One region of the Prescottella sp. R16 genome, then DNA from elsewhere that is predicted to be linked to it. Evidence: riboswitches for the same ligand, from Rfam matches in the RefSeq annotation. Region 1 holds a riboswitch; each other region holds the start of a gene.

Region 1 (9,722 bases):
GAACATGGCCTACGTCATCACCCAGGCGTGCTGCAACGACGCGAGCTGCGTGTCCGCGTGCCCGGTGAACTGCATTCACCCCACGCCCGACGAGCCCGAGTTCGCCACCACCGAGATGCTGTACATCGAGCCGCAGGCCTGCATCGACTGCGGTGCCTGTGTCGACGCGTGCCCGGTCGATGCGATCTTCCCCGAGGATCAGCTCACCGCGCCGTTGCAGCGGTACAAGGAGATCAACGCCGACTACTACACGCGGCACCCCATGCCGGAGACGTGGATTCCGCTCACCCCGGAGACGCCGCCGGTGCGGGACCTCGGGACGTTGCGGGTCGCGATCGTCGGTGCCGGTCCCGCCGCCTGCTATGCGGCCGAGGAGCTGCTCAAGCGGTCCGACGTCGAGGTCGACATGTTCGAGAAACTGCCCACCCCGTGGGGGCTCGTCCGTGCCGGCGTCGCCCCCGACCATCCGGGTACCAAGACCGTCACCGAGATGTTCGACTGGTCCCTGGGCCGTGACGCGTTCCGGTTCCACCTCAATGTCGAGATCGGCAAGCATCTCGGCCACGCCGACCTGCTCGCGCACCACCATGCCGTGATCTATGCGGTCGGTGCGTCCGCCGACCGGTCCCTCGGTATCCCCGGCGAGGATCTGCCCGGCAGTCACGCCGCCACCGAGTTCGTCGCCTGGTACAACGGCCACCCCGATTACGCCGACCGCACCTTCGACCTGTCCGGTGAGCGTGCCGTCATCGTCGGCAACGGCAACGTCGCCCTCGACGTCGCCCGCATCCTGACGATGGATCCGGACGAGCTCGCCAAGACCGATATTGCCGATCATGCGTTGAAGGCATTGCGGGACAGCAATATCCGTGAAGTCGTCCTCCTGGGTCGTCGCGGTCCCGCGCAGGCCGCCTACACCAATCCCGAATTCCTGGCGCTCGGCGACCTTCCCGGGGTGGACGTCGTCGTCGATCCCGCGGCCATGCAGCTCGACGCCCGCTCGCAGGCCCTCCTCGACAGCGACGACGTCGAACCGGCGATTGCCATGAAGGTGCGTCTCGCTCGGGAGTTCTCGCAGCGCACGCCCACTCCCGGCAACAAGCGGATCGTGTTCCGCTACCTGGTGTCGCCGACGGAGATCGACGGCACCGACCGGGACCCGAAGCGGGTTCAGGGACTGACCGTCGTCGCCAACGAACTCGTGGACGGCGCCGACGGCGGACTCGCCGCGCGTCCCACCGACCGCACCGAACGCATCGACACGTCGCTGGTGTTGCGTTCGATCGGCTATCGAGGTCGCCCCGTCCCGGGGGTTCCGTTCGACGAGCGTCGCGGCATCGTCCCCAACGAGCGGGGGCGCGTCGTCCTCGCGGGCGGGGACGCCCTGCCCGGCGTCTATGTCACCGGCTGGATCAAACGCGGCCCCAGCGGTGTCATCGGCACCAACAAGACGTGTGCCAAGGAAACCGTCGCCCGTCTCTTCGAGGACTTCGAGGCCCGTCGCCTGCCCGCACCCTCCGCGGGAGGCAAGGAGCTGGGCAAGCTGCTGGCGCAACGGCAGCCGCAGCAGATCACCCGACGCGACTGGCAGGCCATCGATGCCGTCGAACGCGGCCGCGGTGCGGTCGAGGGCCGTCCGCGGGTGAAGATGACCGACACGGCCGAGATGATCGACGTCGGACGCAGGCGCCGCGGGCTGTTCGCCAGGTAGCGTCCCCGGCACGGGTGGACCGCAGTCGGGCGGAGCCCGGACGACGTGGAGGTGGGGTACGTGCGCGCAGTGGTGGTCACCGAGTTGGCGGGGCCGTCGGCCATGACCGTCCGGGACGTGCCGGAACCGGAGGCGTCGGGCCTGGTCCTCGTCGACGTGAAGGCGTCCGGGGTGTGTTTCCCGGACCTGCTCATCAGCTACGGCAAGTATCAGCTGCGGCCGGAGCCGCCGTTCGTGCCGGGCACCGAGGTGGCGGGGGTCGTGCTCGACGCCCCCGCGGACAGTGGTTTCACGGCCGGGCAGCGGGTGCTCGCCGTGTCGAGCCTCGGCGGCTACGCCGAACGGGTCGCCGTGCACCCGCGTCTGGTGCTGCCCATGCCGGACGAGCTCACGTTCGCCGAGGGGGCGTCGCTGATCATCAACTATCAGACGATGGAGTTCGCGTTCGGTCGCCGTGCCCGGCTGCAGCCGGGGGAGACCGTCGTGGTCCTCGGCGCGGCCGGTGGTATCGGGACGTCTGCGATCCAGCTCGCGAAGGCGCACGGTGCCCGGGTGATCGCGGTGGTGCGCCGGCAGGGTGCCGACGACTTCCTGCGGCAGGTCGGTGCCGACGAGGTGCTCCGTCTGGCCGACGGGTGGGCGGGGCGGGTCCACGAACTGACCGGTGGTCGCGGCGCGGACGTCGTCGTCGACCCGGTCGGTGGGGACGCGTTCGACGACGCCGTCCGGGCGCTCGCCCCGGAGGGCCGGCTGGTGGTGATCGGATTCGCGGGCGGCGGCATCCCGTCGGTGAAGCTCAACCGGGTCCTGTTCCGCAACATCAGCATCGTCGGCGCTGCGTGGGGCGAGTTCCTGCGGCACGATCCGGGTGCGCTGGGGCAGACGCATGCCGCGCTCGTCGAACATGTGCGCGGGGGGCTGCGTCCGCTCGTCGAGGCCCGGTATCCGTTGGCCGAGGCCGCGCAGGCTCTCGCGGACCTCGAGGCCGGTCGGGTGATCGGGAAGGCCGTCCTCACCCAGGAGTGAGTGTGTTCCTCATCACTTGGTGCAGGTCACTGCGGAAAACCTGTTGCCGCAGGTCGTGGGCGCGTGGTGTCGTGAACGGGTCGCTGTGGGGAGCGGCCCGGGGGTTTATTGCGTTGTCGCAATAGTTGCGACAGCGTTAGCATCTCGTGCGTGGCAGCAGAGGTGACTCCGGACGACGTCTACACGGTTCTCGAGGAGTTCATCATGCGTCTCCTGGGCATGGGGGAGTCCGAATCGATGGACACCCTCGTCGCGATGGACCTGACGTTCTCGCAGGTTCGTGCCCTGTTCGTGCTGGCGCAGCACGGCGAGCCGATCGCGATCAACGAGGTCGCCGATTGTCTGCGGATCTCGGTGGCCGCCGCGGGTCGCAACGTCGACCAGCTGGTGTCCCAGGAGCTGGTGCTGCGCCGCGAGGACCCCGACGATCGCCGGATCAAACGGGTCTCGCTGACGGAATCGGGGCGTGCCCTGGTCTCCCGTCATCTCGAGGACAAGCGTGACGAGCTCCGCGCGTTTGCGGGCCGGCTCGACCAGCCGGATCGTGTGCGACTGCTCGAGGCACTTCAACCGATACTCGCGGGCAACGCCCTGCGGGCCCGAAGTCAGGAATTCTGCGGATGACGACCAATTCGACCGCCGGACCGCCCGCGTCCGACAAAATCGACGGGGCGGTCCTCAAGATCGCTTCCGTGGTGGTGCTCGGCGCCATCATGTCCATTCTCGACGTCACCGTGGTCAGCGTTGCGGTGCCCACGTTCATCGAGACCTTCGAAACCAGCTATGCGGTCGTCGCCTGGACGATGACCGCGTACACGCTGGCCCTGGCCACCGTCATCCCGGTCACGGGCTGGGCGGCCGACCGGTTCGGCACCAAACGTCTCTACATCGGTGCACTGATCCTGTTCGTCGCCGGTTCGGTGGCGTGTGCGTTCGCGTGGGACATCACGTCGCTCATCGCGTTCCGAGTGTTGCAGGGCCTCGGTGGCGGCATGCTCATGCCGCTCGGTATGACGATCATGACCCGTGCCGCGGGCCCCGAGCGGGTCGGCCGCGTCATGGCCGTCCTCGGTATCCCGATGCTGCTCGGCCCGATTTGTGGCCCGATCCTCGGCGGCTGGCTCATCGACTTCGCGAGCTGGCACTGGATCTTCCTCATCAACCTGCCCGTCGGCATCATCGCCCTGGTGGCGGCGTTCAAGTTGCTGCCCAAGGACGAGGCGAGCCCGTCGCAGGCGTTCGACGTCGTCGGCATGGTGCTGCTGTCGCCGGGTCTGGCGCTGTTCCTGTTCGGTGTGTCGTCGATTCCCGAGACCGGCACCGTCGCGTCGGCGCGGGTTCTGGTGTCCGCAGGCGTCGGCCTGGTGCTGATCGTGGGCTTCGTGTTCCACGCCCTGCGCAAGGATCATCCGCTGATCGACCTGCACCTGTTCAAGAACCGGCAGCTGACCGTCGCCGTGCTCACGACGTCGACGTTCATCGTCGCGTTCATGGGTGCCGGACTGTTGTTCCCGAGCTACTTCATCCAGGTCCGTGGTGAGTCGACGCTCGCCGCCGGTCTGCTGCTCGCGCCGCAGGGTATCGGTGCGATGGTCACCATGCCGATCGCCGGCCGGCTCGTCGACAAGATCGGCCCCGGCAAGATCGTGCTCACGGGTCTGCCGCTGATCGCGCTCGGCATGTTCGCATTCACCCAGCTGTCCGCGGACTCGCCGTACTGGCTGCTGCTCGGCGCCCTGTTCGTACAGGGCCTCGGCATGGGCTGCACCATGATGCCGCTGATGACGGCCGCGATGGTCACCCTCAAGAACGAGATGATCGCCCGCGGCTCGACCCTGATGAACATCGTCCAGCAGACCGCCGGTTCCATCGGCACCGCCACCATGTCGGTGATCCTGACGAACCAGCTCCTCGACCGCAATCTCACCAACGAGAAGGTGGCGATGCAGCACATCGACGCCGTCGTCGCGCAGGAACCGCCCGGCATGCCCGAGCAGATCCTCAGCGCCGCGGCCGACGCGTTCGGTAACACCTTCACCATCGCGTTCATCCTGCTGCTCTGCACGCTGATCCCGGCGTTCTTCCTGCCGCGCAAGCTCACCATCCCGGCCACCAAGGACGTTCCGGTCGCCATGCACTGACCGGTTCGACGCCCTGCCCGTGCCCCCCGAGTGATCCGATCGCTCGGGGGCACGGGTGTGTCGGGGGAGCGGGAAGCAGGTCCGGACATCGAGGGCGAGGGTGCCCTGATTCGTGAGGGTGCGATCCTCGGAGACAGGTGGCAGGGTTCTCGTGGAGTCGGGTGGCGCCAACAGCAGTTGGAGTGACCGAACCCGGCCCCGACGGTTCGTGGAGGTCGCCGTGATCGATGCCGTTCGCCGATCGGTCGCCTGCGCCGCGATCGTGGCCGGTGCGGTTCTGACGACGACGACCGTCGCCTCCGCCGCAGTCACCGTTCCGTTCCAGATCGACCCGGCGCCGTTCGGAAACCCGAACGGCAGCCTCGACGTCCCCTCGATCCGCTGCTGGGCCGTCGTCGGCGACCAGCCCGGCACGGTGACGATCACCGGCCCGAAGGACGGCATGAGGGCATGCCTGCTCCCGGGCGACATGCACTGGCTGAACCTGTCCACCGGCACCTCCGGTACTGCACGGATGTCGGCCGGAATCGACGGATATCCGGAAGCCACCCTGCCGACCGGAACCGGACAGGTCGTCATCGCCGCCACTTCCGCCACCGCCCCGTACACACCGGGCGTCGTGACCGTCCACGTGCCGTAGACGACGGCCCCGGTCAGGGGACCGTTCAGACGCCGGCGCCGGGTGTGCTGACGAATACCCGGTAGTTGATCCCGTCGACCCCGCTGGGCACCGTGGCCACGGCGACCACCGTCCCGGAACCGGTCTCGGCCGGTGGAAGGATGCTGTCGGCTTACGTCCGCGACGTCGACGTCATCGCAACCACTCTCGTATCGTTCACCGACCGGACCGGTGCCTCTCGGGATTCTTGACCTTGACGCAGCGTCATGGTCGACACTCGGATCATGCGGATAGGTCGGATGGCAGAGGCAGCGGGGACGACGCCGAGAGCGGTGCGGCACTATCACCGCCTGGGTCTGCTCGCGGAGCCGGAGCGGTTGCCCAACGGGTACCGCGAGTACACGGTCGACGACGTCGTCCGGCTGATGCGGATCCGGTGGCTCGCCGACAGCGGTGTTCCGCTCGGTTCGATCGCTGCCGTCCTGAACGGTGATCCGGCCGAGGCGGACGCTCGGGACGTGGTGGCCGACCTGCGGGCACTGATCGACGGGATCCGCCGCGAGCAGGCGACGCTCGCGCGGCGCAGCGCGCTGCTCACCGCGATGCTGTCGGACGCCGAGGCCGGGCATCCGATCTCGGCGCTGCCCACCGTGCTCGCCGCCGCGTTCCGGGATGCGATCGACGGGGCCGAGACACGTTCGGTGAGAGCGGAACTGGAACGTGAGCGTGACCTGCTCGAGATGCTTGCCGTCACCGGTGCCGCACCGCCGTCGTTGCTCGACGGTTTCACCGCGGTCGTGGCCGATCCCGGGCAACGATCCGAGTATCTCGAGCTTCTCGTCGCCTGGTCGGCACTCGAAGGTCGACGCCCGGAATCCGTCGAGAACGAGATCGACGCTCTGGTCGACCGGCTGGTCGACAGCTTCGACCGCAACCGGATCGCGCTGTCGGGGCCGGATCCGGGCGACGAGTCGGGGGACTGGCCGCTCACGCTCGAGGATGTCGTCCCCGACCCTGCGCAACGTGAAGTGGTGCTCCGGGCCTCACGAGTCGTGCTGTCCCGCATGGAGGAAACGTGAGAACGTCACGAGCCCTGTGGATGTGGGTACGTGGTCGGAAGTCGATTCCGGGCGGTGATGTCGACGTCTTCACCGCGGAACGCGGGACACTTGCCGTTCCGGTCGCCTTCGCGATCGCGACGGGTATCGAGACCGTCGTCCTGCACCTCGTCGTGCCGTGGCTGTGGTTGCAGATCGTGCTCGCTGTCGGCTCCGTGTGGTCGCTGCTGACGCTGTTCGGTTTCCTGGCGGTGCATCGCACTCACCCGCACTACACGGCGGGTCGTCGTCTCGTGCTGCGGCACTTCGGATCGGTCGTCGCCTCGATCGACCTGGACGATATCGAATCGTCCTCCTGTAGTTCACGATTCACGGAAACAGCGCCGACCGTCGTGGATCGGCGTCTGTTCCTCCCCAACTCCGACGGCACCACAGTGGACGTGGTGCTGAAGACGCCCGTGCCGGTGCGCCTGCCGGCGCTGCTGCCGAGTCGACGGAAGGCTGTGTCGGTGACCGGTGTCAGCGTGTTCGTCGACGATCCGGTGCGACTGGTCGGGCGGCTGCGCGGCGCGGGGGAGGCGTCGGCCGTCGCCCGGTGACCTCCGGTTCTCGGGCGTCGCGGGACCGATGGCAATCGGGTGGCGGGGCCGTTTTCGGTTGTCGGAGACGGCATGTAAGAATGCACCGGTCAGGTGATGACGAAAGAGGAAGCCGGTGCGATGCCGGCGCGGTCCCGCCACTGTATTCGGGGAGCGACCTTCCACACTGCCACGGCCCACACGCCGGAAGGCCGGGGGGAAGCGATGATCCGAGAGCCAGGAGACTCCCGTCGTCGCGATCTCCTATTCGGGGCGGATTTCCCCGAGAGAGGTGGCAGGTCCACCATGCTGCGCTCCACATCGTCTCCACAGTTCGCCGGACAGCGACTCCGTGAGTTCCTCCGGGACAACTCTCTCCACATCCACGCCTGACGCCTCACCGCTCGTTCGGCGTGTCGACGCCGTCGTATCAGGCTGGCCTCGATCGGTGTCTTTTCGGATCCGATTCGAGCCGAAAGCCATTCGCCCGCTCACTGTGGAGAACCCATGCTCAAACGGTCCACGACCGCTGCCCTGACCGCCTTCGTGGCGGTCGGACTGACCGCCACCGCCTGCTCGTCGAGCCCTACCGACGTCGACTCCGCGCTCGACGCGCGGGGGTGCATCACCGACTTCGATGCGAGCATCGACTACTTCCCGGACAAGTCGATCCTGTTCGACGCGAAGAACTTCACCGTCGACTACCACGACAGCTATCAGGTGCTGACCATCGAGCAGCCGTTCCCGGGCGCCTCCCCGGAGTCGTATGTACTGGTCAAGTGCGGTGCGCCGGACCCGGAACTGTCCGGTGACCTGGCCTCGGCACCGAAGATCACGACACCGATCCGGAGCCTGTACTCGGCGTCGACGACGCACCTGCCGCTGATCACCGAACTCGGTCGGCTCGACGTCCTGACCGGTGTCGCGAACGCGGCCAACGTCAACGGCGACGACATCCGGGCCCGCATCGCGGACGGCAAGATCACCGAGTACGCGTCCGGTAAGGCCGTGAACGTCGAGAAGGTCGTCGCGGAGAATCCCGACGTCCTGATGACACAGGGCACCGACGACCCGTCCTATGCGAAGCTGCGCGCCGCGGGCATCCCGGTGGTCGCGAACGCCGAATACCTCGAGAGCACTGCCCTCGGCCGCGCCGAGTGGGTCAAGATGATGGCCGCGCTGACGGGCACCGAGGCGCAGGCGGCCACGCTGTACGACCGGATCCGCAGCGACTACGCGAAGGTGGCCGAGGTCGCCGCCGGGGCCGAGAAGAGGCCCGTCCTGAACGGCACCATGTACCAGGGCACGTGGTACATGCCGGCCGGTGGCAGCTACATCGGCCGGCTGATGCACGACGCCGGCGCCACCTACCCGTGGGCGGGCGACCCCGCGACCGGCAGCCTCCAGCTGAACTTCGAGACCGTCTACACCGAGAACGGCACCGCGCCGCTGTGGATCGTCATGAGCGACTGGGCCACCACCGGCGACGCGGTCGCCGAGGACCAGCGCTACGGACAGCTGACCGCCGTCCAGGACGGCCGGGTGTGGTCCGGCACCGAGGACATGGGTCCGACCGGCGGCAACAACTTCTACCAGCTGGGTGTGCTGCGCCCCGACCTGATCCTCGGTGACCTGGTCGCGATCGTGCATCCGGAGCTCGCACCGAACCACGAGTTCGCGTTCTACCGAGAGGTTCCGCGAGCATGACGGTCGTCCTGACCCGCCCGCCGGCCCCCGACACCGGGATCGCGGATGGGCGGGACGCCACGCCGGCTCCCCGAGCATTCTCCCGCCGGGCGGTCCTCGTCACGGTCGGCCTCACGGCCGCGACCGTGACGCTGTTCCTGCTCGCCCTGGTCCTCGGCCCGGTCCGCGTCCCGCTCGCCGACACGATCCGCGTCGTCCTCGGCGCCGCACCGTCCGATCCGCGCTGGCAGGTCGTCGTGCACGAACTGCGCCTGCCCCGCGCGATCACCGCGGTCCTGGTCGGCGCAGCATTGGGTGTTGCGGGCCTGCAGATGCAGACGCTGTTCCGCAATGCACTCGCGGATCCCTATGTCCTGGGCGCGAGTTCGGGTGCGAGCCTGGGTGTCGCTCTGGTCGTGATCACCGCCGGGACCGCGGGATCGGCTTCGTTCACCGCCGGGCTCGCCGGCATGGGCCGCGCCGGTGTCGTGCTCGCGGCCGCGAGCGGCGCGGCGATCGTCCTGCTGCTGGTGTTGGCGTTGTCGCGCTGGGTGCGGTCGTCGGTGACGCTGCTGCTGGTCGGGGTCATGGTCGGCTCCGCGACCACCGCGATCGTGAGCGTGCTGCTGGTGTACGCGGATCCGGTTCGCGCCCAACTGTTCCTGCTGTGGGGTCTCGGCAGTTTCGCGTCGACGACCTGGGCCGATCTGGCGCTCATGGCGCCGATCGTGCTGGCCGCGGTCGTGGTCGCGCTGGCCACCGTGCGCCCCTTGAACGCACTGCTGCTCGGCGAGGGATACGCCCGAACGATGGGCATCGACGTCCGCCGGACCCGCTTGCTCACCCTGCTCGCGGCGTCGCTGCTCGCCGGTGCGACGACGGCGTTCTGCGGACCGATCGGCT
Region 2 (9,722 bases), 1.9 Mb from region 1:
CATGACGGCGGGCAACAGGGTCGGATTCGGTATCGCGGCCGCGAGCATGACGGCCACGTGGATCTGGGCGTCGTCGCTGTACGCGTCCGCGACCTCCGGCTACACGTACGGCATCTCGGGGCCCATCCACTACGGGCTCTGGGGTGCGCTGATGATTCTGTTCATCTACCCGTTCGGTAAGCGGATCCGGAAGGTCGCCCCCAAGGCGCACACGCTCGCCGAGGTCATGTACGCCCGGCACGGCCGTTCGAGCCAGCTCATGCTGGCCGGCTCGAACGTCGTGGGCAGCGTCATCAGCCTGATGTCGAACTTCATCGCCGGTGGTGTCCTCATCTCGATGCTGTCGCCGTTCACATTCGTCCAGGGTGTGCTGTTCGTGGCACTCGGAGTGCTCGCATACACGCTGTGGTCCGGGTTCCGGGCGTCGGTGCTGACCGACTTCATGCAGGTCGTTGCGATGCTCGGTGCGGTCGTCGTACTGATCCCCGTCGTGTTCTTCGCCGCCGGGTTCCCGGCCTCGTTCGAGACCGGTTCCGCGAATCTCACTGCGGAGCAGGGCAACTTCTTCTCCAGCGAGGCGTTCCTGAACCAGGGAGCCCCCTATATCGCGGCAGTGCTGGCGTACGCGATCGGTAACCAGACCATCGCGCAGCGTCTGTTCGCGGTTCGTGAGGATCTCATCAAGCCGACGTTCGTCACCGCCACCGTCGGATACGGTGCCACCGTCATCGGTGTCGGCATGTTCGGGGTGCTCGCGCTCTATCTCGGAATCGATCCAGTGGACGGCGACGTCAACAACATCGTTCCGCAGATGGCCGCGACCTATCTGCCTGCGATCCTGATCGTGTTGTTCTTCGTGATGATCATCGGATCGCTGTCGTCGACTGCGGATTCGGATCTGGCGGCGCTCGCGTCGATCGTGATGACCGACGTCTACGGGCAGAACATCGCCGGCCGCGGCAAGGTGGATCCGCGCCGCATGCTGCTGGTCGGCCGCATCACGATGGTCGTTGCCACGGCCCTGGCGATCGCGTTCGCGAGCATGCGACTCAACATCCTCGACCTGCTCGTGTTCGTCGGCGCCCTGTGGGGTGCGCTCGTGTTCCCGGTGATCGCGAGCTTCTACTGGGGCAAGGTCACCAACCGTGCGTTCACGACGTCGGTGCTGGTGGCACTGGCCGTGTTCATTCCGGTGCGGTTCGGCTGGTTCTCGGTCGACGGTGCTGTCGGATGGCTCGTCGACGTCGTCGCGATCGTCGGTGTCGGAGTGATCGCCGGTCTCATGGCGTTCGGGTTCTTCGGTCTGAAGGTGGCCAAGATCGTGGGCGTGGTCGCGGCGGTCGTCTGTGCTCCGTTCGCGCTCGGGTCGATCCACGACTACGCCACCCTGACGGCGTCGCTCGTCGCCTACTCGGTGAGCACGGTCGTGTGCTGGGCGATGTCCGTCGGGAACCGTGACGACTTCGACTTCGACACGATCAAGGACCGGGTCGGCGACTTCGACGACTCCGACGACGCCGACCGCGACGACCCCCGTGAACTCGACCTGCAACACTGACAGGAGCACGATATGTCCACTGCCGCATTGACTTTCTACGTATTGATCTGGCCGGTCCTGGTGGCCGGAGTGCTGTTCACCCTCACCCGCGCGTTCTTCCGGGAATGGGCGGAGGCCCGGCGTACCGGCGAAGACCTGGTCTGACCCGACCTGATCCGGTTCGGCCGCCCCGCGCACATGCTGCGCGGGGCGGCCGAACTCGTTTCCGGGACACCGCTGTATTTTCTCCGGTCTCGCCACAGCCATGGACATACCCTACCCCCCTAGGGTAACAATCGTAGAGTGGTCGACGCTCGGTCGATCCGAGAACGATTGGAGGAGAGCATGTCCGGTTTCGATTCCCCGCCCACATCACGACGGTGGCTGGGTCTCGCGGTCATCGCGGCCGCACAGTTCATAGTCATCATGGACACGTCGATCATCGGGGTGGCCCTGCCACAGATGGGTGACGACCTGGGCTTCTCCCAGGAGAACCTGTCGTGGGTGTTCAACGCCTATGTCGTTGCATTCGGCGGGCTCCTGCTGCTGGGTGGCAAGCTGTCGGACCTGTTCGGGGCCCGCCGGATCTTCACGGCCGGCTGGATCGTGCTGATCGCGGGCTCGGCCGCTGCGGGAATGGCGTCCACCGTCGGTGTCGAACTCGCCGGACGCGCCGTCCAGGGCGCCGGCGCCGCGCTGATTGCACCGTCGGCGCTGACATTGCTGATGATGCTGTTCGGCGGCAACCCGCGCGAACTCACCAAGGCGTTCGCGCTGTACGGTGCGGCCGCCCCCGCCGGAGGTACGGCCGGGGTGTTCTTCGGGGGTCTGATCACGGAGTACGCCGACTGGCCCTGGGTGTTCTACATCAACATCCCCATCGCGCTCGTCATCCTGGCGGTCACCCCCGCACTCATGCCGGCCGGCAGTCCCGCCGCACGGAGTCGGACAGACCTGCTCGGCGCCGTCACCGTCACCGGCGGCCTGGCCGCGCTCGTCTACGGGATCGTCGAGGCGCCCGAAGTGGGCTGGGGTGCCCTGCAAACCTGGCTCGTCCTCGCCGGTGCGGCCGCACTTCTGGTGGCCTTCGTCGTATCGCAGGCGGTCCGGCGCGAACCGCTGGTGCGGCTCGACATCTTCCGGACGCCGAACCTCGGCGCCGCGAACCTCGCACAGCTGCTGCTGGGAGGGGCATGGATCCCCATGTGGTTCTTCCTCAACCTGTACCTGCAGCAGGTCCTGGGCTACACGGCGTTCCCCAGTGGGGCGGCACTGGTGCCCATGACGGGCCTCGTCATGATCGTCATGATCGTGGTTGCGCCTCGAGCGCTGGGTCGGTTCGGTATCAAGGCCGTCACGGTCACCGGATTCCTGCTCCTCGCCGCCGGTATGGGCTGGTTGTCCCTCATCCGGCCGGACGGCTCGTTCGTCACCGACGTCCTGCCGGCATCGCTCGTGGTAGCACTGGGCATGTCCTTGGCGTTCATTCCGACCCTCGGGACCGCGATCTCCTCCGCGCGACCCGAGGAGGGCGGCCTGGCGTCCGGCATCGTCAACACGAGCTACCAGGTCGGCTCGGCGGTAGGCCTGGCCGTGATGACCGCGATCGCAGCCGCCTACGGTGCCGGCCGGATCGGTGAGCCGGTAGCCCTGACCGACGGTTTTTCGGCGGCGTTCCTGGGCGCCGCGATCGTCGCCGTGATCGGTGCCGCCGCTGCCGCGGCGTTCCTCAGGAATCCCGAGAAGGAAACGGCGGCAGGAGAACCCGCCTCGATGTCGGGGTAGTTCCTGTCGTACCGGCGGTGTGCCGCGGACCGGTGGTCTGTTACGGGCCAGAGGTCCGCGGCATGTTCGGTCAGAGCTCGCCGCGCACCGATCGTGCCGCCGCAACCAGGTGCCGCAGCGACGCCTCGACCTCGGCCCGGCCCCGCGTCTTCAGCCCGCAGTCCGGGTTGACCCACAGCCTTTCCGCGGGAACAGCTTTCAGCGCCACCCGCAGCGACCCGGCGATCTCGTCGACCGACGGCACCCGCGGCGAGTGGATGTCGTACACGCCCGGGCCGACACCCAGGTCGAAGCCGACGGCGCGCAGGTCGTCGAGCACCTCCATGTGCGAGCGGGCCGCCTCGATCGACGTGACGTCCGCGTCGAGCCCCGCGATCGCCCCGATGACCTCACCGAACTCGGAGTAACACAGGTGGGTGTGGATCGCGGTGGCGTCGGCGACACCCGCCGTCGCGAGACGGAACGCGCCGACCGACCAGTCCAGGTAGGCCGGCTGCTCGGCGGCCCGCAGCGGCAACAGTTCGCGCAGCGCGGGCTCGTCCACCTGGATCACCGCCGCACCGGACTTCTCGAGGTCCACGGTCTCGTCGCGGATCGCGAGCGCCACCTGGTCGGCGGTGTCGGCGAGCGGCTGGTCGTCCCGCACGAACGACCACGCCAGGATCGTGACGGGGCCGGTGAGCATGCCCTTGACCGGCTTGGTGGTCAGCGACTGCGCGTACGCGATCCAGTCGACGGTCATCGCCTGCGGGCGCCGCACGTCACCGAACAGAATCGGAGGGCGGACACAGCGGCTGCCGTACGACTGCACCCAGCCGTTCGCGGTCGCCGCGAAACCGTCGAGCTGTTCGGCGAAGTACTGCACCATGTCGTTGCGCTCGGGCTCGCCGTGCACCAGCACATCCAGCCCCAGATCCTCCTGCAGCGCAATCACATCGGCGATCTCCTCCCGCATACGACGCTCGTATTCGGCCCGGTCGACGGCGCCGGTGCGCAGGGCCGCGCGGGCCACCCGGATCTCGGTGGTCTGCGGGTACGAGCCGATCGTCGTGGTCGGCAGCGGCGGCAACGGCAGTGCGGCCGCCTGCACGGTGCGCCGCGCGGCGGCCGCGGCCCGGGTGCGGTCCGACGCGGTCAGCGCGGCGAGGCGGCCGCGGATCGCGTCGTCGTGCAGGCGCGGGTCGGCGGAGCGGGTGGCCACGGCCGCACGCGACTCGGTCAGCTCGTCGGCGATCGCGTCACGGCCCGACCGCAGCGCGGTCGCGAGGGCCGAGACCTCCCGGATCTTCTCGGTGCCGAACGCCAGCCACGACCGCAGCGCACGATCGAGACCGTCCTCACCGTCGAGGGTGTAGGGCACGTGCAGCAGCGAGCACGACGTGGACACCGCCACCGAACCGGCCCGTTCCCGCAGGGCGTCGAGAGTGTCGAGGGCACGGTCCAGGTCGGTGCGCCACACGTTGCGGCCGTCGACGACACCGGCGACGACGTGCTTGCGGTCGATGCCCTCGGCTGCGGCGACGGTAGCGAGGGATCCGGCGACGAGGTCGACGGCGATGCCCTCGACCTCGGTGTCGAGGAGGGCCGGCAACGCGTCCCCGAGGTCGCCGAAGTACGACGCCACCAGGATCGCCGGCCGTCGATCGAGCGCCGAGAGCAGTCGGTACACCGAGCGCACCGCGGCCAGTTCCGCGTCGGTGCGGTCGGCGACCAGCGCCGGCTCGTCGATCTGCACCCACTCGGCACCGGCGTCCGCGAGCCGTTCCAGCAGGTCGGCGTACAGCGCGACGACGTCGTCGAGACGGTCCAGCGGCTCGAGGTCCTCGAACTTCGACAGCAGCAGGAACGTGATCGGTCCGACGACGACGGGCCGCGCCGGCACACCGAGCGCGCGGGCTTCGGCGATCTCGCCGAGGATCTTCTCCGGGTGCAGCGAGAACGTCGTCGCCGCGGTGATCTCGGGGACCAGGTAGTGGTAGTTGGTGTCGAACCACTTCGTCATCTCGAGCGGCGGCACGGTGTCGGTGCCGCGGGCGGCCGCGAAGTAGCGGTCCAGATCGTTCTCGATCCCCGCGACCCGCTCCGGCAGTGCACCGAGCAGGACGGCGGTGTCGAGCATCTGGTCGTAGTACGAAAACGTGTTGACCGGAACGGAATCGATACCGGCGTCGGCCAGTTCGGTCCACGTCTGCCGGCGCAGATCCGCACCGACCGAGGAGAGTGCGGCGGCGTCGAGCTTCCCGGCCCAGTAGGACTCGACGGCCTTCTTCAGTTCGCGATGCGGTCCGATGCGGGGCGATCCCAGGACCGTTGCGGTGAAAGCGATGGTCACGATGTTCTCCAATTGCTCACAGCGTGGACGGTCACCGCCGGTAGACGAGAAGAACGAGCCCCTGAGGTGCCTGCCAGCGGGCAGCACGAAGTCCGAGCCGATCTACTCGCCTTTTCCTCGAGGCGGTGGACCGCCGGGCACGGCGTGCCCGGCACAGTCGGCAGGTCTTCGGACTCGCGGGCGCTCGGGTACACCCCGAACCTACTGGCCGTCGCTTCCCGGACCTGACGGTCCAGTGCGTGATGACGGCGGTCGTTCCCACTCACCGCTGCGGGACAGTCCCGGACTTCCACCGGGTTCCCTCTCACGTCCGACGGCCTCACGACCGGGGACGCTTCGACGCCGACGACGGTCTTCGGGGCTCCTCACGACCGCGCCGGCGAACCAGCTGCACCGTCCAGCATAGGCCGCCCGGGCCGAGGGAAGCGCGGTCGCCTCAGATCAGTGCCGCGTGCACCTGCTGCGCGGCCTCGCACACCGCACGGCCGAAGAACTCGAACTTGTCCGGCGTCATGCGGCTGCTGGGGCCGGACACCGACACCGAACCGATCGGTTCGCCTCGGGGGCCGAGGATGGCGGCGCCGAGCGCAGTGATCCCGGTGCTCAGTCCCTGTTCGTTCACCGAATAGCCTTGGCGCCGAATCTTTTCGACGGTCGAATGCAGAACGTCCGGGTCGGTGATCGTGTTCGGGGTGCGGGCCAGCAGCGCCGTGGCCCCGTAGCTTTCGACGAACTCGTCACTGCTCGCCGCCAGGAACGCCAGCCCGGTTGCCGAGGCGTGGAGCGGGATCCGGGTGCCCAGTGGAAGGAATGCACGCAACTGGTGCGGGGTGTCGAGGCGCTCGATGAGGATCAGTTCGTCGCCGTCGGGCACCGTCAGGTGGATCGTCTCGGTGGTGGCCAACTGCAGGTCGCTCAGGAACGGGAGTGCCGTGTCGCGGAACGTGTCCTGGTCGGCGGCCTGGGTCCCGACCGAGAACGCCCGATAGGTCAGCTTCCAGCGGGTGGGCTGTGTGTTCGTCGGGCGGAGCCAGCCGATGTCGTGCAGCGTGAGCAGGCAACGCTGGACCGTGCTCTTGGGTAGTTCGACGGCGCGAGCCAGCTCCGACAGGCCCACCGGTTGCATCCGGGCGACCTCCTCGAGCACGCGGAACGCCGAGACCACGCTGGTGGTGGACATGGTTCTTCCTCTCCGTTGACCGGCACGCCGGTGTGAGCTAGCTTACTCCGAACTGGTTCAGTAGGTAGACCAGTGTGCCACACAGTGGACCGATTGGAAAAGTTGACCCCAGAACCGAACGACGTGTCGGAGGCGAACGGATGGCAATTCAATGGGTGGCGCTGGCGATCTTCGTCGGCGTCTTCGTGGTAGGGACGCTGCGGAAGATCAACATCGGCGTGCTGATGTTCGCCGCGGCGAGCCTCGTCGGGATCGGGCTGGCGGGCATGCCGCTCGACGAGGTCGTCGGCGGGTTCCCAGTCGGCATCCTCGTGCTGCTGGTGGGCGTGACCTACTTCTTCGGGATCGCGCACGTCAACGGGACGATCGACCGGATCGTGGAATCGTCCCTCGCGAAGGTCGGCGATCGGACGGCCGTGCTCCCCACGGTGTTCTTTGTCCTGAGCGCGGGTCTCGCGTCGATGGGAGCGCCGTTGGGGGCGCTGGTGCTGTTCCCGGTGGGCATGGTGGTCGCCGACAAGCGGGGCATCGATCCGATGCTGATGGCCCTGGCGATGGGCACGGGCCTGAGCGCCGGCGCGTTCGCGCCGACCAGCCTGTTCGGCATCGTCGCCTACGGGACGGCCCAGGAGGCCGGGATTGCACTGAGTCCGCTGGTGCTCTTCGCGGTGGCCCTCGGAATCAACATCGTGCTGTTCGCGTGCGCGTACGTGCTCTTCGGTCGACGTCGAGTGCTCCGTGCCGATACGGAGCAGCGGGCGCGGGCGCGCAGTCTGGCCACGGTCGGCGGCGGTCTCGTGGACGGCGGATCGGCCGACGAACCGCCGAGCCCCGGCGGCAGCGACCATTCCGGCGAGCGGGCAGCGTCCCCGTCCTTCACACCGGTGCAGATCATGACGGTGCTGTGCATGATCGGGCTCGTCGGCACCGTGGTGGTGCTGTCGCTCGTCGGCGCCGATCCCGAGATCGGTGTGCTCGGATTCGCGTTCGGCGCTGTGCTGACGCTGCTCGACCCGGACGCCGGACGCAAGGCGGTCGGTCGTATCGACTGGCAGACGGTGCTCCTCGTCGGCGGCATCATCACCTTCGTCGGCGTCCTCGACCACATCGGGGCCATCGACATGCTCGGTGAACTCGCCACCGACATCGGCTCCCCGCTCCTCGCGGCCCTGTTCCTGTGCTTCGTCGCGGCACTGGTGTCCGCGTTCGCGTCCACGACCGGGATGCTCGCGGCGCTCGTCCCGCTGACCCTGCCGCTCGTGGCATCGGGCAGCGTGCCCGGCTGGGCGTTGATCTGTGCGCTCGCGGTGTGCGCGTCCATCGTCGACGTGTCACCGTTCTCCACCGTCGGCGCGACGTGCGTGGCGAGCACGGTGGACGAGGCGCAGCGTCCGCGCATGACCCGGTTGCTGACGCGGTGGGGCCTGTCTCTCGTCGTGCTCGGCCCGCTCGTCCTCGTAGGTGTGCTGGTGCTGCCCGGGATCGCGCTGTGACCCGGCCTCCGGGAGCGGGCGGCGACACCACCTCAGCCGGTGCGGTGACCGTCGAAGTGCACGACCGTATCGCCGTGGTGACGCTCGACAATCCGCGCACCCACAACTCGATCACGCGGTTCATGCGCCACAGGCTCGACGAGGTCTTCACCGACATCGCGGACTCGGACGTCGCGGCCGTCGTGCTCACCGGCCGCGGTCGCAGCTTCAGTTCCGGTATGGACATCGGTGAGATCACTCCGGACGGCGCGCACCGGGTTGCCGACGAACTGGTCGCGGTAGAGCGCCGGATCGCCGAGGCGGCCGTGCCCACGATCGCCGCCGTCGACGGGAACTGTGTCGGTGGCGGTGCCCAGTTGGCGTTCGCGTGCGACCTGCGGGTCGCGGCCGAACGGTCGTCGTTCGCTATCACCCCGGCGAAGTTGGGCATCGTCTACCCCGCGGCGTCGGTGATCCGGCTGGTCCGGGTGGTGGGCCCCGCGGTGGCGAAGCTGTTGCTGTTCACCGCCGACCCCGTCGACGCCCGGTCCGCGCTCCGGTACGGGATGGTCCACCAGGTCGTCCGCCACGACGACGTCCGGTCGACGGCGCTCGGACTGGCGCGCACGATCGCCGGCCGCTCGGCGGTGTCGGTGCGCGCCGCGAAATCCGTCGTGGACGCGGCCACCGTGTCCGCCGACGCCGCCGTAGACGCGCAGGAGCGGTGGCGGCGGATGGACAACCCCGATATCGCCGACGCGCTGAGCGCCTTCGGCCGCAAGGACTTCCGGACACCGGCCTCGGCCCCGTAAGCATCGATCGCACACGTTGTATCAGGAGATGGACATGACCTCGTTCCTCACGGCTATCGACCCCGGCACCACCATCCGCGACCACGCGGACGCCGTCACGATCGGAGGCGAACAGTTCTCCCGGGAGCAGTTGGCGGTCCGTGCCGCGGACATCGCGGCCGGGCTACCCGACCAAGGTCCGGTCGCGGTGCTGGCCGAGCCGACGATCGACGCGCTCGCCGCGATCGTGGCCTGTATCGTGAAAGGTGTTCCGGTGGTACCCGTTCCGGTGGACTCGGGGCCCCGGGAGATCGACTACTTCCTCCGCGACAGCCGGGCCACGCACTGGATCGGCCCAGTGCCGCACGGCGTGACCCCGCCGTCGGCCGCTGGCCCGGGGGCGGGCCCGGACCGGTCGGCGGCGATGATCTTCTACACCTCGGGGACCACGGGCGCGCCCAAGGGCGTCCGCCTCTCGGCGACGGCACTCGCGTCCGGTATCGATGCCCTCGCGTCCGCGTGGCAGTGGAGTGCGGACGACACCGTCGTCCACGGTCTGCCGCTGTTCCATCTGCACGGCCTGGTGCTGGGGGTCCTCGCTTCGCTGCGCATCGGCTCGAAGGTC
Region 3 (9,722 bases), 1.7 Mb from region 1:
CATCAGTACCTTGCCGCCGAACCCGTCCGAGGTGACACGGTGGCCGCGCGGGGCCGGCTCGGCGATCTCGTAGAACGGATAGGCGTTCTCGCCCATCCACATCAGGCCGTCGTCGGTGGGCGGCACCCACGTCGGGGAATCCCACAGCGACGGCTTGAACGGCACACCGTGATCGACGAGCCACTGGTAGTGGGCGACGCTCTCGCGGCTGTAGAGGCCCACCTTCTCCTGATCGGCGTCCGGGCCGAGCGCGGCGAGCAGGAACTTCTCCATCTCCTCGGCGGTGTCGGTGAACCCGCACGCCTCCTGGATCGGGGTGCCGCCACCGAGATACATCTCGCCCCCGGACAGCGCCGACGAACCGCCGCCACCGCTCTGCCGCTCGAGCAGGACCACGTCGGCGCCCGCGGCGTCGGCCTCGAGCGCGGCCGACGCACCGGCGCAGCCGTAGCCGATGACCAGAACGTCGGTCTCGTGGTCGAACGCGCCGACCGACGCCACATCGAGCGGGGTCGTGGGAATGGGTGTACTCATGCGGAACTCCTGTCGTCGGAACCGAATGTGGTGCCCGTCACCGTAGGAACGGGCCGGTGTCGGGGAGAAGAGGTGCGCTCGGTGGGCGGGACGATCCGTCCTCGAGCCGAACTCTGTGACCGGCCCGGCCCGGGCACTACTCTGCAGACCAGGTCGGGGAAAACGCCGAAAGGGGCGGAATGTCGTACGTGTCGGTGGAACAGCGGCGCACGGATCTGATCGCGGCGGCGATCCGGGTGATGTCGGAGGCCGGACTGGCCGCCACGAGCACCCGGGCGATCTGCGCCGAGGCCGGTATGCCGCAGAGCGTGTTCCACTACTGCTTCGCGTCCAAGGACGATCTGCTGCGCGAACTCACCCGTCAGGTGATCGCGACCCAACTGGACCGGGTGGCCGGGTATGCGATCCCGGGAGCGGACGTCGAGGACGCGGTCCGGGCCGCCCTCGTCACCATCTGGCGGCACGCGGTCGCCGAGCCGGGTCGGCAGCTCGCACTCAACGAACTGACCGTCGCCGCCGTCCGGGCCGCGGACCGCAGCGACCTCGCGGCATGGCAGTACCGTTCGTACTACGAGGCGGCCGGCACGTTCCTGAACCGGATCGCGGAGGCCGCCGAAATCGAATGGGGTGTACCGGTTCCGGTGCTCTCCCGGCTGATCATCTCGAGCCTCGACGGGCTGATCCTCGGGCACCTCGTCGACAAGCGGACCGAATCCGCGGAGGCTGCCATCGGGGCGTTCGCGAAGATGATCGCCGGCCTCGCCGTCGCACCGGTCACCGTGTCCGACATCTCGACGCCGCGACACGAACACCCCGCACAGGCCTCGAATCGGTAACGTTCCGGCATTCTCCACATAACATCTGTGCATGAGTCACTGCGTCTTCTGCGCCGTCATCGCGGGTGAGGCCGAGTCGAGTGTCGTCTACGACGACGCCCACACGATCGCCTTCATGGACATTCGTCCGTTCACCCCGGGGCATCTGCTCGTGGTGCCGAAGACGCATGCCGCGAGTCTGTCCGAGCTCGATCCGGACGACGGGGGCCGATTGTTCCGGGTGGGTCAGCAGGTGGCGGCGGCATTGCGGGACAGTGCCGTCGAGGCCGAGGGAGTCAACTTCTTCCTCGCCGACGGGGTCGCTGCCGGGCAAGAGGTCTTCCACGTCCACCTGCACGTGGTGCCCCGCACGGCGGGCGACGGATTCGGTTTGCGGGGCCGTCCCACGACACCGCCACGGGCCGATCTCGATTACCTGGCCGCGTCGATCACCGGCCGACTCGGCGGTGCCGATGCGTGATGCGCATCCGCAGCCGCCGTACCTGCATGCGCGGCTGCCGGAACTGGTGGAGACGCTGCCGCACGTCCGGCTCGGTGACGCGCCGACCCCGCTCCGTCGTCTCGACGGGCTCGGTACCCGGAACCGGCTGTGGCTCAAAGACGACGGGCAGTACGGTTCCGGCGGGTGGGGCGGCAACAAGGTTCGCAAACTCGAGTGGATCCTCCCGGACGTCCTCGCCCGCGGATCCAAGCGGATCATCACGGTGGGTGGTCTCGGCACCAACTGGGGGCTCGCAACCGCGCTGTACGCCAAGACATTCGGCATCGACACCGCGCTCGCACTGATCGACCAGCCGCTCGACGACCATGTGCGGGCACAGCTGGACCGGCTCGAACGGTCCGGGGCCACACTCCATTACACCCGCAACAAGGTGCGGACGTTCGCTGCGGCGCCGCTGCTCATGCTCCGCAACATGCGTGGCGGCAGGCTGCCCTACTATCTGCCGCCCGGTGGCTCGTCACCGATCGGCGCGCTCGGATACGTCGAGGCCGCACTGGAGATCGGCGCGCAGGTCGAGGCCGGGGTGATGCCCGAACCCGCGCAGATCGTCGCCGCCATCGGATCGGGTGGCACCGTGGCCGGGCTGCTCGTCGGATTGCGGCTCGCCGGCCTCGACACCGGTGTCGTCGGTGTCGTCGTCAACGACACCCTGCCGCTCGGCGCCCACGAGATCCGGTATCTCGCCGCCCGCGTCGAGGAATTGCTGCGCCGGCGCGGCGCACGGTTCGGCGACCTCGACCTCGGCCGCGCGAAGCTCACCGTGACCCGCGAATACCTCGGCCCCGGATACGGTTACGCCACCGCGGAAGGGCGGGCCGCGCAACGCGTCGGCTCCGAGTACCAGGTGTCCCTCGACCCGGTCTACACCGCCAAGACGTTCGCGGGACTGCTCGAGATCGACGCCAAGACCCGCGGCGGCGACCGGCCGCTCGTCATGCTGGACACGTTCGGGCCGCGGCCGGAGGACTAACGTGCGCGCCGGTCCCCGGCCCATTCGGTGATCGGCCGGCCGCCGATCAGGTGGTCGTCGACGAGACGGTCGACACGGTCGGCGGTCAGGCCCGCGTACCAGGTGTCGTCCGGGTACACCGCGACGACGGGGGCCTGCGAGCACGGAAACATGCAGCCGGTCAGCGTGATCAGGACATCGTCCTCGCCGAGGCCCCGGGCGGTGAGGGCGTCGTCGACGGCCCGCCCGGTTTCGGCGCCGCCGCGAGCCGAGCACCGCGGTCCGCGGCACACCAGCACGTGCCGGGCGAAGCCGGGAACCTCGTCCCAGGCCGGGGACGTGAGCGGTGCGGTGGTGGTCCGCGCCGGTGTCGTCGGACCACCGATCGCGGCGTCCAGCAGATCGGGGTAGGACTCGGCGTCGGTGAGCGGTCCGGCGATCCGCACGTCGGGGACGGTGGTGCCGGCGCGTTCGCGCAGCCAGTGCCCGATCACCCGGCGGAACCAGGCGTCCATCTTGCGGTCGAGCACGGTCTGCGCGCTGACGACGACCACCTCGGACGCGTCGGCGTCGGCGGCCTCGTCGAGCACCGCGGTGACCGTCGGACCGGGCCCGCCGAGCACCGCGGTGCGGAACACGGTGCCGGGATGCCGGTTCCGTAGTACGTCGAGGGCGCCGATCACCTGGTCGCCCGGATCGTCGCCGCGGTCCGTCGGTGCGGTGACGATCACCCAGCGGTGAATATCGTTCATGATCTGGAACTTTCGAGTTCGGCGCCGCGCGTGCCGCACAGCACCACCATCGGACGGCCGGTGTTCGGATGCGGCTGCACGATCGCGTCCAAGCCGTACACGTCGGCCAGCAGTCGCTCGGTGAGAACGGTGTCGGTGGGGCCCTCCGCGACCACCCGGCCGTTCTGCAGCACCACCAGGTGATCGCAGTACATCGCCGCCAGGTTCAGATCGTGCATCGCCGCGACCGTGGTCAGTCCGCGGTCGCGCACCAGGTCGAGCAGCTCCAACGACGCCGACACGTCCAGATGGTTGGTGGGTTCGTCGAGTAGCAGCACACACGGCCGCTGCGCGAACGCCCGCGCCAGCTGCGTCTTCTGCTTCTCGCCACCGGACAGGCTCTGCCACAGCCGGTTCCGTAGCCGTTCGATACCGGCCGTCGCGAGGGCGTCGTCGACGACGCCGTCCGGGACGGACGATGCGGCGCGGGCCCAGCCGCCGCGATGCGGAATCACTCCGAGTTCGACGATCTGTTCGACGGTCAGCTCGAGCGCGGTCGCCGAATGCTGTTCGAGCAGTGCGACGGTGCGGGCGAACTCGCGGCGGTGGATCGTCGTCACCGGATCGTCGCCGAGCAGGATGCGCCCGGAATCGGGGCGGGTCAGACGGGCGATCGTCGACAGCAGTGACGTCTTGCCGGAGCCGTTGGGTCCGATCAGACCGGTCACCTTGCGGGACGGGGCGCAGCACGTGACGTCGTCGAGGATCGTGGTGCCGTCCGCCGACCACGTGATGTGCTCGACGCGGACCTCGGGGGAGTGGTGGCTCATGCGCGCGCTCCCCGTCGGCGCAGCAGCAGTACGAACACCGGGACGCCGACGACCGCGGTGACCACACTGATCGGCAGTTCGCGCCCCGGGAGCACGGTGCGGGCCGCGATGTCGGCCCACACCAGCAGCACCGCACCGGTGAGAGCGACCACGGGCAGCAGGCGGGCGTGCAACGGGCCGACGAGTATCCGGGCGGCGTGCGGGACGACGAGACCGACGAAACCGATCACCCCGGCCTGCGCGACGAGCGTCGCGGTGCACAGCGACGCCACCCCGTACAGCACCCAGCGGGAGCGTTCGACGTGCGTGCCGAGGCTCGCGGCGGCCCGGTCACCGAATGCGAACGAGTCGAGTACCCGCGCGTGCGCGAGCACGACCCCGGCCGTCAGTGCGACCACCGCGAGCATCGGGCCGAGGCTCGACCAGCGGACCCCGGCCACCGAGCCGAGCGTCCACTGCAGTACCCGCTGCGCGAGGTCCCGGTCACCGAGCATGACGATCGCCGACGTGAGTGCTGCCGTGAACTGGCCGACCGCGATACCGCCGAGGATCAACCGGCCCGGCACGAGCGCGCCCGACCGGTTGGTCGCGATCACGAACACGAGCAGCAGCCCGAGGACCGCGGCCACGAACGCGGACACCGACACGGTGCTCGCACCCAGCACCCCGACGGCCCCGACCCCGCCGGCGAGCGCGAGGACCGCGCCGAGCGACGCCGCCCCCGACATGCCCAGCAGATACGGGTCGGCGAGCGGATTGCCGGTCAGGGACTGCAGCACCGCGCCGCACAGGGCCAACCCCGCCCCGGCGAGCGCGGCGGCCAGCACCCGCGGCAGCCGCAGGTCGACGACGATGTGGGTGGTGAGCAGGTCGGTGCCCGCGCCGAGACCGAGGCGTCCGGCGATCGACGACACCACCTCCCCGAACGACAGGTCCGCCGCCCCGATCACGACACCGGCCGCGCAACTGAGCGTGAGCAGCGCGGCCAGCAGCGCCGACCAACCCGCCCAGCCGGCCCGGATCCGCGTGCGTGCCCGCGCCGGTGCCCGGGACACCACACTCATTTCCGGATGCCGCCCAGCTGCTCGGCGACCGACCGGGCGCCGTCGATCAGCCGCGGTCCGGGGGTGCCCTCGGAGAACGGGATCACCACGAATGCGTCGTCCCGCACCGCCGCCAGATCACGCAGCGCCGGATCGTTCTTCAGGAACTGTTTCTTCGACTCGGCGGTGTCCCAGGACGCGTCGACGAGGACGATGACGTCCGGGTCCGCCCGCAGCACGGTCTCCCAGCTGCCGGCGCCCCACGCCCCGTTCAGATCCGCGAACACGTTGGTGGCGCCGACCGCGTCGATGATCAACTGCGGTCCGCCGGCGTTGCCGCCCACATAGGGGGTGTCGGTCTTGCTGTCGTACCAGAAGACGGACTTGCCGTTGCCGGCCTTGTTCCACCGGATCTCTTCGAGGATCGACCGCAGCTCCGTGTTCTTCCGTGCTGCGTCGCCGCTGTGGAACATCCGCCCGTAGTCGGCGATCTCGTTCTGAACCGACTCCCAGCTCACGGGGGCGCGCTGGGACTTGTCGGCGCACGCGAACGGCGACACGTACGACGCGATGCCCAGGTCGGCGAGCGAGTCCTGCGAGCCGGCGGCCTTCTCGTCGAACGCGGTCGCGTACGACGCCAGCACCAGATCCGGCTTCGTCTCGAGGACGGCTTCACGGCTCGGGTAGCCGGACTCGTTCAGGACCGGCACCTGCGCGTACGCGTCCTGCCACTGCGGGGCGATCGTGTCGTCGAGGTACGCGGTACCGACCATCTGCTCCTGCGCGCCCATGGCCAGCGCCGACTCGGTCGCCCCCTGGTTGAGGGTGACCGCGCGCTGCGCGGGCCCGTCGAGGGTGACGGTGCGGCCGCAGTTCTGCAGGGAGATCGCGGCGGTGCTGTCGCCGGAATCCGGCGACCCGCCGCACGCGGTGAGGGTGAGGGCAGCGGTGACGACCGCCACCGTGGACAGGGCTCGGCGAGAGACAAGGGTGCGCACAGCGACCCGCCTTCCATGACTCGTGGAAAACGTGCAGGTATGTGCCACGGCCGGTCTCCTGGCTCGGCAGATACGAGCGTCGTCTCCCGGCCCGGCGAGTCTTCCCGGATTTCTCCAGTGGCTCGAGGGCCGCACGTCGAGTCGACGTATCTGCTCACAGTGGCGAGTACCGCGCCGGTTTTTGCACCGGACTTCCCGTTCACCGTGGCAACGGGCCCAGGATAGTCGACGCCGTTTCTTCCGCATTTCGCGCACTTGGCGCGACTTTCCCGGGATTTTCGGCGCGACAGGTGCGCAAAACGCGGGGGGACGGGGATCGAGGGGATGGGTCGGCGGTCCGGCGGACCGATAGGGTGATCGTCGTGCGTCCTTCACTCGAGTCCTACACCCACCTGGCCGGCGGCAAGGTCCGCGATCTTTTCGTGATCGACGACGAGCATCTCCTGCTGGTCGCGAGTGACCGGATCTCGGCCTACGACCACATCCTGAGCACCCCCATCCCGGACAAGGGCCGTGTCCTCACCGCGATGAGCGTGTTCTTCTTCGAGAAGCTCGGCGGCGTCAACCACCTGGCCGGGGATCCGCTCGACGAGCGCATTCCCGAGGAGGTGCTCGGACGCGCGCTGGTGGTGCGCCGGCTGAACATGGTGCCCGTCGAGTGTGTGGCGCGTGGCTACCTGACCGGGTCCGGACTGGTCGACTACCGCAACACCGGTGCGGTGTGCGGCGTCGCCCTGCCCGAGGGGCTGGTCGAGGCGAGCGAGCTGCCCGAGCCGATCTTCACCCCGGCCAGCAAGGCCGCGATCGGTGACCACGACGAGAACATCGACTTCCAGGCCGTCGTCGACAAGGTCGGCCAGGATCTCGCGGTCAAGCTGCGCGACGACACGATCGACATCTACACGCGAGCTGCGAACTTCGCACGGGACCGGGGAATCATCCTCGCCGACACCAAGTTCGAGTTCGGTCTCGACTCCGACAACAACCTGGTGCTCGCCGACGAGGTGCTGACGCCGGACTCCTCGCGCTACTGGCCTGCCGACGGCTACGAGGTCGGCAAGGTGCAGCCCAGCTTCGACAAGCAGTTCGTCCGGAACTGGCTCACCGGCCCCGAATCCGGTTGGGACCGGAGCTCGGACACGCCGCCGCCGGCGCTGCCCCAGGAGATCGTCGACGCGACCCGCGCCCGCTACATCGAAGCGTACGAACGCATCTCGGGCCTGTCGTTCGAGGACTGGGTGGGCTGACGTGAGTACGCCGACTCCTCCTGTCGCCAAACGAGTTCCCCTCGAACGCACCCATCACGGGGACACGTTCGTCGACCCCTACGAGTGGCTGCGCGACAAGGAGAACCCCGAGGTCGTCGCGTATCTGGAGGCGGAGAACGCGTACACCGAGCAGCAGCTCGAACATCTGGAGTCGTTGCGGGAGAAGATCTTCCAGGAGATCAAATCCCGCACCCAGGAAACCGACATGTCGGTGCCGACGCGGCTGGGCGAGTGGTGGTACTACTCGCGCACCGTCGAGGGGAAACAGTACGGCGTCCACTGCCGGTGCCCGATCGCGGATCCGGACGACTGGACGCCGCCGGATCTGTCCGCGGACGCCGCGATCGCCGGCGAGCAGGTGCTGCTCGACGGCAACAGTGAGGCCGAGGGACACGAGTTCTTCGCGCTGGGTGCGTACAGCATCAGCCTCGACGGCGCCCTGCTGGCGTACGCCGTCGACGTCGTCGGGGACGAGCGGTACACGCTGCGGTTCAAGGATCTGACGACCGGGGAACTGCTGGCCGACGAGATCCCGAACACCGCGCCCGGCGCGACGTGGGCAGCCGACAACCGGCACGTCTTCTATCTCACGGTCGACGACGCGTGGCGCCCGGACACCGTGTGGCGGCACGAACTGGGCACCGACCGGTCCGCGGACGTGCAGGTGTTCCACGAGCCGGACGACCGCTACTGGGTGTCGGTCGGGTCGACGCGCAGCGAGAAGTACCTGATGATCTGGGTCGGCTCCAAGATCACCACCGAGGGGTGGATCCTCGAGTCCGCGAACCCCGAGGGCGAGTTCCGGGTGATCCTGCCGCGCCGTGAGGGCGTCGAATACTCCGCCGAGCACGCCGTGATCGCGGGTGAGGACCGGTTCCTCGTTCTGCACAACGACGTCACCGCGGACGGGGAGAAGGCCGAGAACTTCGTCCTGGCGCAGGCTCCCGTCGCGGACCCGTCCGCGCTGGAGATCCTGATCCCGCACCGCCGGGACGTGCGGCTCGAGGACATCGACACGTTCGCCGACCATCTCGTGCTCAGCTACCGGCGCGACGGACTGACCCGGCTGGCGATCTGGCCGCTCACTGCCGACGGGTACGGCGAGCTCACCGAGATGCAGTTCGACGAGGAACTGTTCTCCGTCGGCCTCGGCTCCAACCCCGAATGGGATCAGCCGACGCTGCGGATCGGTTACACGTCGTTCGTCACGCCGTCGCGGGTGTACGACTACCGGCTCGCGACGGGAGAGCTGATCCTCCGCAAGGCGCAGCCCGTTCTCGGAGACTTCGATCCGGCCGACTACGAGCAGCACCGCGAGTGGGCGGTCGCCGACGACGGCACCCGCATTCCACTGTCGGTGGTGCAGCGCAAGGGAATCGGTTCCGGTCCCGCCCCGACGCTGCTGTACGGGTACGGCTCGTACGAGTCCAGCATGGATCCGGCGTTCTCGGTGGCGCGGCTGTCGCTGCTCGACCGGGGCATGGTGTTCGTGGTCGCGCACGTGCGCGGGGGCGGTGAGATGGGCCGGCTCTGGTACGAGAACGGCAAGACTCTCACCAAGAAGAACACCTTCACCGACTTCGTCGCGTGCGCCCGCCACCTGATCGACGAGGGACGCACGACGCCGGCGCAGCTGGTCGCCGACGGCGGCAGCGCGGGCGGTCTGCTCATGGGTGCGGTCGCGAACCTGGCGCCGGAGCTGTTCGCGGGCATTCTCGCGAACGTGCCGTTCGTCGACCCGCTCACCTCGATCCTCGACCCCGACCTGCCGTTGACGGTGATCGAGTGGGACGAGTGGGGCAACCCGCTCGACGACCCGCAGGTGTACGCGTACATGCGGTCCTACAGCCCGTACGAGAACATCGAGGCCAAGGACTATCCGGCGATCCTCGCGATCACCAGTATCAACGACACCCGCGTCCTGTACGTCGAACCCGCGAAATGGGTTGCGGCCCTGAGAGCGACGAAGACCGGTGACGCGCCGCTGCTGCTCAAGACCGAGATGAGTGCCGGGCACGGCGGTGTCAGCGG

Evidence for each region. Region 1 has a riboswitch for cobalamin ahead of Q5696_RS16970 (ABC transporter substrate-binding protein). Riboswitches for the same ligand answer to the same signal wherever they lie in the genome.
Region 2: it holds a riboswitch for cobalamin, as region 1 does, so the genes downstream of both, metE (5-methyltetrahydropteroyltriglutamate--homocysteine S-methyltransferase) here and Q5696_RS16970 (ABC transporter substrate-binding protein) in region 1, are expected to answer to the same signal.
Region 3: it holds a riboswitch for cobalamin, as region 1 does, so the genes downstream of both, Q5696_RS03835 (ABC transporter substrate-binding protein) here and Q5696_RS16970 (ABC transporter substrate-binding protein) in region 1, are expected to answer to the same signal.

Annotation. Positions count from the first base shown of each region.
Region 1 covers NZ_CP130943.1:3,637,887-3,647,608, reverse strand. The annotation lists gene Q5696_RS17005 (FAD-dependent oxidoreductase) at 5-1,711, shown strand; gene Q5696_RS17000 (NADPH:quinone oxidoreductase family protein) at 1,772-2,737, shown strand; gene Q5696_RS16995 (MarR family winged helix-turn-helix transcriptional regulator) at 2,942-3,361, shown strand; gene Q5696_RS16990 (DHA2 family efflux MFS transporter permease subunit) at 3,358-4,878, shown strand; gene Q5696_RS16985 (hypothetical protein) at 5,099-5,518, shown strand; gene Q5696_RS16980 (MerR family transcriptional regulator) at 5,764-6,576, shown strand; gene Q5696_RS16975 (hypothetical protein) at 6,573-7,154, shown strand; cobalamin riboswitch at 7,206-7,400, shown strand; gene Q5696_RS16970 (ABC transporter substrate-binding protein) at 7,641-8,840, shown strand; gene Q5696_RS16965 (iron chelate uptake ABC transporter family permease subunit) at 8,837-9,722, shown strand, end outside.
Region 2 covers NZ_CP130943.1:957,066-966,787, forward strand. The annotation lists gene Q5696_RS04425 (sodium:solute symporter family protein) at 1-1,558, shown strand, start outside; gene Q5696_RS04430 (putative transporter small subunit) at 1,571-1,702, shown strand; gene Q5696_RS04435 (MFS transporter) at 1,883-3,322, shown strand; gene metE (5-methyltetrahydropteroyltriglutamate--homocysteine S-methyltransferase) at 3,393-5,654, opposite strand; cobalamin riboswitch at 5,813-5,982, opposite strand; gene Q5696_RS04445 (IclR family transcriptional regulator) at 6,091-6,834, opposite strand; gene Q5696_RS04450 (SLC13 family permease) at 6,975-8,327, shown strand; gene Q5696_RS04455 (enoyl-CoA hydratase/isomerase family protein) at 8,324-9,118, shown strand; gene Q5696_RS04460 (AMP-binding protein) at 9,153-9,722, shown strand, end outside.
Region 3 covers NZ_CP130943.1:817,290-827,011, forward strand. The annotation lists partial or broken gene Q5696_RS03800 (FAD-dependent oxidoreductase) at 1-534, opposite strand, end outside; gene Q5696_RS03805 (TetR/AcrR family transcriptional regulator) at 714-1,370, shown strand; gene Q5696_RS03810 (HIT family protein) at 1,402-1,830, shown strand; gene Q5696_RS03815 (1-aminocyclopropane-1-carboxylate deaminase/D-cysteine desulfhydrase) at 1,823-2,842, shown strand; gene Q5696_RS03820 ((2Fe-2S) ferredoxin domain-containing protein) at 2,839-3,573, opposite strand; gene Q5696_RS03825 (ABC transporter ATP-binding protein) at 3,570-4,382, opposite strand; gene Q5696_RS03830 (FecCD family ABC transporter permease) at 4,379-5,446, opposite strand; gene Q5696_RS03835 (ABC transporter substrate-binding protein) at 5,443-6,423, opposite strand; cobalamin riboswitch at 6,455-6,645, opposite strand; gene Q5696_RS03840 (phosphoribosylaminoimidazolesuccinocarboxamide synthase) at 6,786-7,670, shown strand; gene Q5696_RS03845 (S9 family peptidase) at 7,672-9,722, shown strand, end outside.